One region of the Erythrobacter sp. Alg231-14 genome, then DNA from elsewhere that is predicted to be linked to it. Evidence: predicted binding sites of a transcription regulator. Region 1 holds the regulator's gene; the other holds the start of a gene.
The links. Region 1 encodes LexA, which represses DNA repair genes until DNA is damaged. Its sites were predicted from a motif close to GTTCCNCNCTTGTTCT; they were not measured.
Positions count from the first base shown of each region.

Region 1 (3,335 bases):
GCGGGGCGGGGACTATCGCTGCCGCCTTTGCCAGCGGCGATCGCGGTGCCATTGGTGATGCCGACGAAGACGCCATGCGGGATGCCGGACTAACCCATTTGCTCGCGATTAGCGGGCTTCATGTTAGCGCGGTTATCGCGGCTGTGTATTTCGTGGCGATCAAATTGTTGGCTTTGTTTCCCAGCCTTGCTTTGCGGGTGCGATTGCCAGTCTTGGCCGCCGCTGCGGGTGCGTTGGCGGGAATTGGATACACTCTATTGACCGGGGCCCAAGTGCCGACCGTGCGCAGCTGTGTGGCCGCAATGCTTGTGCTTATCGCTCTGGCCATGGGGCGCGATGCTTTGTCTCTGCGCATGGTGGCAGTCGCGGCGATCTTCGTCCTGATGTTATGGCCCGAAAGCGTCGTTGGGCCCAGTTTCCAAATGAGTTTCTCTGCCGTTCTCGCGATTGTCGCTTTGCATACGAGCGGCCCAGTGAAAGCCTTCCTCGCCCCGCGCGAGGAGCCGTGGTTCCATCGCACCGGTCGCAATATCTTTATGTTGTTCGTGACTGGGTTGGTGATTGAAATTGCGTTGATGCCCGTTGTGCTGTTCCACTTTCACCGCGCGGGGCTTTACGGCGCTTTGGCCAATGTCATCGCGATCCCCTTGGTTACCTTCATATCGATGCCTCTTATCGCTGTTGCATTGGCGTTTGATTTGATTGGGTTGGGCAAACCGTTTTGGTGGGTGGTGGAAGCATCACTCAACATGTTGCTGGGCATTGCACATTTCACGTCGGCGCAACCCGGTGCGGTCAAATTGATGCCGCAAATGAGCACGGTAACAATCGGCCTATTCGTGTTGGGCGGATTGTGGCTCGCGCTTTGGAATGGAAGGGCAAGATTGCTTGGCTTTGTACCAGCGGTGATCGCGACCGGCATGTTGATGATGACGCCTATTCCAGATGTTTTGATCGGACGCGAAGGACGCCATGTCGGTATCACAATGACGGATGAAGATGGCAGCCGCCGATTGCTTTCCTTGCGGGACAGCAGATCATCCTATTCGCGCGACAATCTGCTCGAAATGTCGAGTGTTACCAGCGATCCTTTGCCGATGGCGGATTGGGAAGGAGCACAATGTTCAACCGAATTTTGCGTCATCACGCTGGATCGGGGAGGGCGACAATGGTCGCTCTTACTCGCGCGCAATCGCGAATTGGTGGAAGAACGCGCTTTAGCCGCTGCGTGTGAGCGGGCGGACATCGTTGTTGCTGATCGATATCTGCCCTATTCGTGTGCACCGCGTTGGTTGAAAGCGGACCGCAATATGCTGGAACAAAGCGGCGGATTGTCTATCGACCTCGCCAATCAAGAGATCACGTCGGTCGCCACGGGGCAGGGCGAGCATGGATGGTGGTTGGGCGGGGACGATTGACGTGCAGTGACGCCGATCGTCCCCGGCTCAACTCCAACCCTTAATGGTAGCGTCGCAACAGACCGGCAAGCTTACCTTGCACTTGGACTTCCTCTGCACCGTAGACCTGTGGGTCATAAGCCGCATTCGCAGGATCAAGGCGGACCATGCCGCTGTCTTTGTGCAGATATTTCAATGTGGCTTCCTCGCCGCGAACAAGCGCAACGACGATCTCTCCGTCGCGTGCATTGTCGGTGCGACGAACAAGCGCAAAGTCACCATCGAAAATACCGGCTTCGACCATGGAATCGCCCGACACCTCAAGCGCATAATGTTCGCCCGGTCCCAACAATGCCGCAGGCACAGGAAGAGAGCTTTGTCCCTCCAACGCCTCAATCGGAGCACCGGCCGCGATGCGACCATGAAGGGGAATTTCAATGACGTCGTTCGCCGGTTCGGGGGCTGCCACTTTCGGACGGACCGCCGCAGGCACCGCATCGTTTGCCGCCAACGTTACCGGTTGGCTTGCTCGTGGTGCAGGGGTCGCGTCTTCGGGTTGTTTGATCACTTCCAAAGCGCGGGCACGGTTTGGCAAACGTCGGATAAATCCACGCTCTTCCAAAGCCGAGATTAAGCGGTGAACGCCCGATTTGCTCTTTAGATCGAGCGCCTCTTTCATTTCTTCGAAACTTGGCGAGATGCCAGTGTCTTCCAACCGCTCTTGAATGAAGCGGATCAATTCGTGTTGCTTTGCCGTTAACATCAGCAAACTCCCTAAGGCGCACCGCACAGCCTGTTTTATTACACAGACCCGGTGCCAAACTCTGTCACCCCCAGAGGCATCGCCCGATCACAGACCAGAATAACGATGCGTTCGAAGCATTGATCGCGCACCGATATGGTGAACGAATACAGAACAATTAGGCAACTTACGGAGTTAAGTCAAGCGGGTGAAATGCGTAAAACCGCGCAATTCAGCCATTCTCAAGATGAAAGATGGGAACAAGCTGTCCGATCGCGACCGCATCTGACCCGGCGGGTCGATCTATTAGGCAATTGGATGATGCCAGGGCGAGCAGGGCGCTCGAATCCTGCGACGCCGCGCGTTTGACGGTTGCGCCATCGCACACGCCGCGCAGGAACTCTCTGCGGGTTCCCACCGCGGGCAGTGCCTCGGCAGATTTCACATAGGTCGGCTTTGGCAACGGCTCAGGGTCGCCAATGGCCGCTTTCACCAAAGGCAAAGCGAATAGGAATGCAGTGACAAAGCTGGAAACAGGATTGCCCGGTAAGCCCAGTATGACTTGCCTTTCATCCCCTTTCCCTCGCGTCGCGACCATCAACGGCTTGCCGGGTTTAATCCCGACTTTCCAAAAATCGATCTCAGCGCCCCACGCCTTCAATGCGGCCTGCATGAGATCGTGATCGCCGACGGATGCGCCCCCTGACGTGATCAGTATGTGTCCGTCAGCCTTGTCCAATGCGGCGGCAAGTGCATCCATATCGTCTGGAACGGGGCCTAGATTCTCGACGAGCCCTGTGAAGGGTTGCAACATGGCGGCGATCATCGCCCCATTGCTGGCCGGGATCTGATGCGGTTGGCAATCTGCCGCGAATTGCGTCAGCTCCGAACCGCTGTCTAAGACAGAGGTGTAGGGCTTCTCGCGATGCAGGATGGTGTCGTGGCCAGCAGACAGAGCGAGGGCAATTTGCGCCGGGCCCATTCGTGTCCCTTTGCCCAAGATCGTTTGACCCTTGGTGAAGTCGAACCCGGCTTTGCGGATGTGTCGACCGTCTTCGGGTGCTTGCTCATCGGGGGCGAGGGAGATTGTATCGCCATCAACGTGGGCGTTTTCTTGGATCAGAACGCTGATACCACTGGGTGGGACATGGGCGCCGGTTGATATCCGAACGCACTGACCATCCTTCAATGCGCCG
Region 1 is NZ_LT702999.1:2,473,635-2,476,969, forward strand. Features, by position in the region: gene BQ8290_RS11810 (ComEC/Rec2 family competence protein) at 1-1,418, shown strand, start outside; gene lexA (transcriptional repressor LexA) at 1,459-2,160, opposite strand; gene BQ8290_RS11820 (molybdopterin-binding protein) at 2,372-3,335, opposite strand, start outside.

Region 2 (3,335 bases), 260 kb from region 1:
CGCCATCGCGCTTTCAAAGCCCAACCCTTTGGATTGCAGGAATGAGTGGAAGCCCATCACGCCCAATCCGACCGAGCGTTCCCGCTCTGCCGAATATTTCGCGCGCGCCATTTCGTCAGGCGCACGATCAATATAATCCTGAAGGACATTGTCGAGGAAACGCATCACGTCCTCGATAAATTGCTTATCGCCGTTCCACTCATCCCACTTTTCTAGGTTTAGCGAGGACAAGCAGCACACAGCTGTGCGGTCATTGCCAAGGTGATCAATGCCGGTCGGCAATGTGATTTCGCTGCACAGGTTTGAGGTTGAAACCTTCAATCCCAATTCGCGGTGATGTTTTGGCATCATCCGGTTCACGGTGTCGTTGAACACAATATAGGGTTCACCGGTGGCAAGCCGCGTCTCGACCAATTTTTGGAAGAGCGAACGCGCATCGACACTGCCGCGCACTTCGCCAGTCTTGGGCGATTTCAGCTCAAATTCGGCGCCATCGCGAACCGCTTCCATGAAATCATCGGTCAACAATACGCCGTGATGCAAGTTCAACGCTTTGCGGTTGAAGTCACCCGACGGTTTGCGGATTTCGAGGAACTCTTCGATCTCTGGGTGCGACACATCCAAATAACACGCGGCCGAACCGCGACGCAGCGATCCTTGCGAAATGGCCAATGTCAGCGAATCCATTACACGCACAAACGGAATGATGCCGCTGGTCTTGCCATTCAAGCCAACAGGTTCGCCAATACCGCGAACATTGCCCCAATAGGTGCCAATGCCGCCGCCTTTTGACGCCAACCAGACATTCTCGTTCCAGGTATCAACAATGCCATTCAAACTGTCAGAGACAGAATTGAGATAGCAGCTGATCGGGAGACCGCGCGATGTGCCGCCATTCGAAAGGACCGGCGTCGCTGGCATAAACCAAAGGCGCGAGATGTAATCATAGATGCGTTGGGCGTGATCTTGATCGTCGGAATAAGCGTCGGCAACGCGAGCAAACAAATCCTGATAGGATTCACCTGGCAGGAGGTAGCGATCCTCGAGCGTTTCCTTACCAAATTCGGTGAGGTTGGCATCGCGCGACGCGTCGGTTTCGATCGTGAAACGACGATCGTTCACTTTCTTGCTGTCGGGTGCCGCTTGTTCTTTCGCAGCCGCTGTCATGGCATTGCCCAGCGCCTCTGCGCCTTTGGTCGCGATAAGTTGTTCGCTCCCCATGTCAGACTTTTCCATCGCTACGGCCTTCTCGTTTGAGGTTGAGACCTCCCCAGTGTCGGAGCCAGTCCCAGAATCGCTCAACACTTCATCACTCGCTTTGAATTCCATTGTCGCCCCGTTTGCCTTCTTTGCATCGTGGTCTGCTTCGCGAATCGTGTTTCTCGTTTCTCTATAGCTGAAAAACGTCAGTGTTCCGATTCTGTTCCGCATCCCTATATCGACAGATTATCACCCGATTTTGCCCAAAAGGCCTACGAGTTTGCCCGCCGATGCTTCCTCAACTCGGTGTTTGCCGCCCAATTCTTCGGTGAATCCTCCCCCGATCATGCCACGCAGTTCACGTTGGAGCACGGGGTCGATTACAACGATTTGGGGGTTCATCCCGAACCTAACCACTAGATCATGAATCACCTGTCGAATCCGGTCAACGGGTGATTAACCCTATTTCTGCTGAAATTGCCGGTGTGTTAGTCGACTGCACCACCGCGACGCGTGGTCAAAGCTTGAGTCGTCACCTGCGCAAGCCCCAAAGTGAATCTGTGAAGAAAAATTTGGTGATTGAATCATGTGAATCAATCTGAGAATCTTTTGTCTCATTTGCCGCAATTATGTTGCGCGCGTGATCGGATGGGAGGATCGGGCGATGTTCAAAACCGTTGTGGAAGCAGCGTTAAGCAAAGCGATCCACTTTGCCGATCGCCATGAACGGCGAATCGCCTTGGCCGGAGCCATTTGGTTTGTGATCTCAATCGCAGCTTGGATGCCACAAATACCAATTCCGAAAGTGCCCTATGTCACCGATCGCGATTCGTGGATTGCATCCGCGGTGTGGAACACAGCGTGGTGGGCTATCTTACATCCAATGTTGGACCGGCGACGCACAGAAATGCGCGCCGCCCAACCCGACAACGATCTGTCATCGCAAAGCGATGCGTTGGACTAAGCGGCGACCGGTGCGGTCGCGCGAGCGGCCTTCGCATGCAAGGTGATTTCATCGGCAAGCCGATTGACCAAATCAACCGGTAGATCATGCCCCCAACCCGGAATCGTAACCAATTTCGCGCCAGGAATGTGTTCCGCCGTCGCCTTGCCCGCATCCAACTTAACCAGAGGGTCCGCTTCGCCGTGCAACACCAAAGTCGGCGTTGTGATCCGGGTTAACCGGGCGGTGCGATCACCGTCGTCGATGATCGCTGCAAGCTGTCGCGGAAGGCCGGCGGGATAGACGCTGCGCTGAACCCCGCTCAACACACGCGCCCGCAACGCTTCGGGGTCGGGGCGATATCCGGGGCTGCCAATGTGATGCGCAATTTCGATGCCGCGCTCCACCAAGCTGTCCTCATCCATTGAATTGAGGGGCGCGATCAAAACCTCCATCGCGGCCTTATCGGCCTGTGGCAGTTTAGGATTGCCGGTGGTCGACATGATAGATGTCAGCGACAGCAATTTGTCCGCATGGTTCACGGCCATCAATTGCGCGATCATGCCGCCCATCGATGCGCCAACGACATGCGCCTGACCAATGCCCAATACCTCAATCAACGCCGCCGCATCGTCGGCCATATCGCGCAAGGAATAGGGAACCTTAGCCGGCCAGCCGATCCGTTTCCGGATCACTTGCCATGCCAATCCCGGCGCACGTGCGCCTTCCAATTTCTCTGAAAGTCCGATGTCTCGATTGTCGAACCGAATGACACGATACCCTTTTGCCACCAAGGCATCGACAAAATCCTGGGGCCACATGGTCATTTGAGCGCCAAGGCCCATAACCAATACGATCACTTCGTGTTCTGGGTTGCCATGATCGTCGTAAAACAGCGACATTCCGTTCGCATTGATATGCGGCATTGATAGCTCCTCACTCGCCCTCTTTGCGGGGCTTGAATTTCCCGATCGCGACAAAAGCCGGTTTAGGACAGCAGATCAAGCGTTTCGCCAAACACATCACAGATTATCGCATCATAGCCATTGCACACCGGCAATTCCAAACCTTGGAAAAACCCGACAGATGCGAAAATACCTCTATAAATCAATAGCTTGATAAACCCCCTTCAACCACCCTGTTGGACAAACCAAATTCCGCGATTGAAGAAGACGACAATGCTATCCCTGCA
Region 2 is NZ_LT702999.1:2,209,610-2,212,944, reverse strand. Features, by position in the region: gene BQ8290_RS10580 (ribonucleoside-diphosphate reductase subunit alpha) at 1-1,329, opposite strand, end outside; gene BQ8290_RS15185 (hypothetical protein) at 1,450-1,602, opposite strand; gene BQ8290_RS10575 (hypothetical protein) at 1,865-2,164, shown strand; gene BQ8290_RS10570 (alpha/beta fold hydrolase) at 2,161-3,069, opposite strand.
Region 2: BQ8290_RS10580 (ribonucleoside-diphosphate reductase subunit alpha) is a predicted target of LexA. The motif match lies at 1,412-1,427, and genes of this name have one in related genera.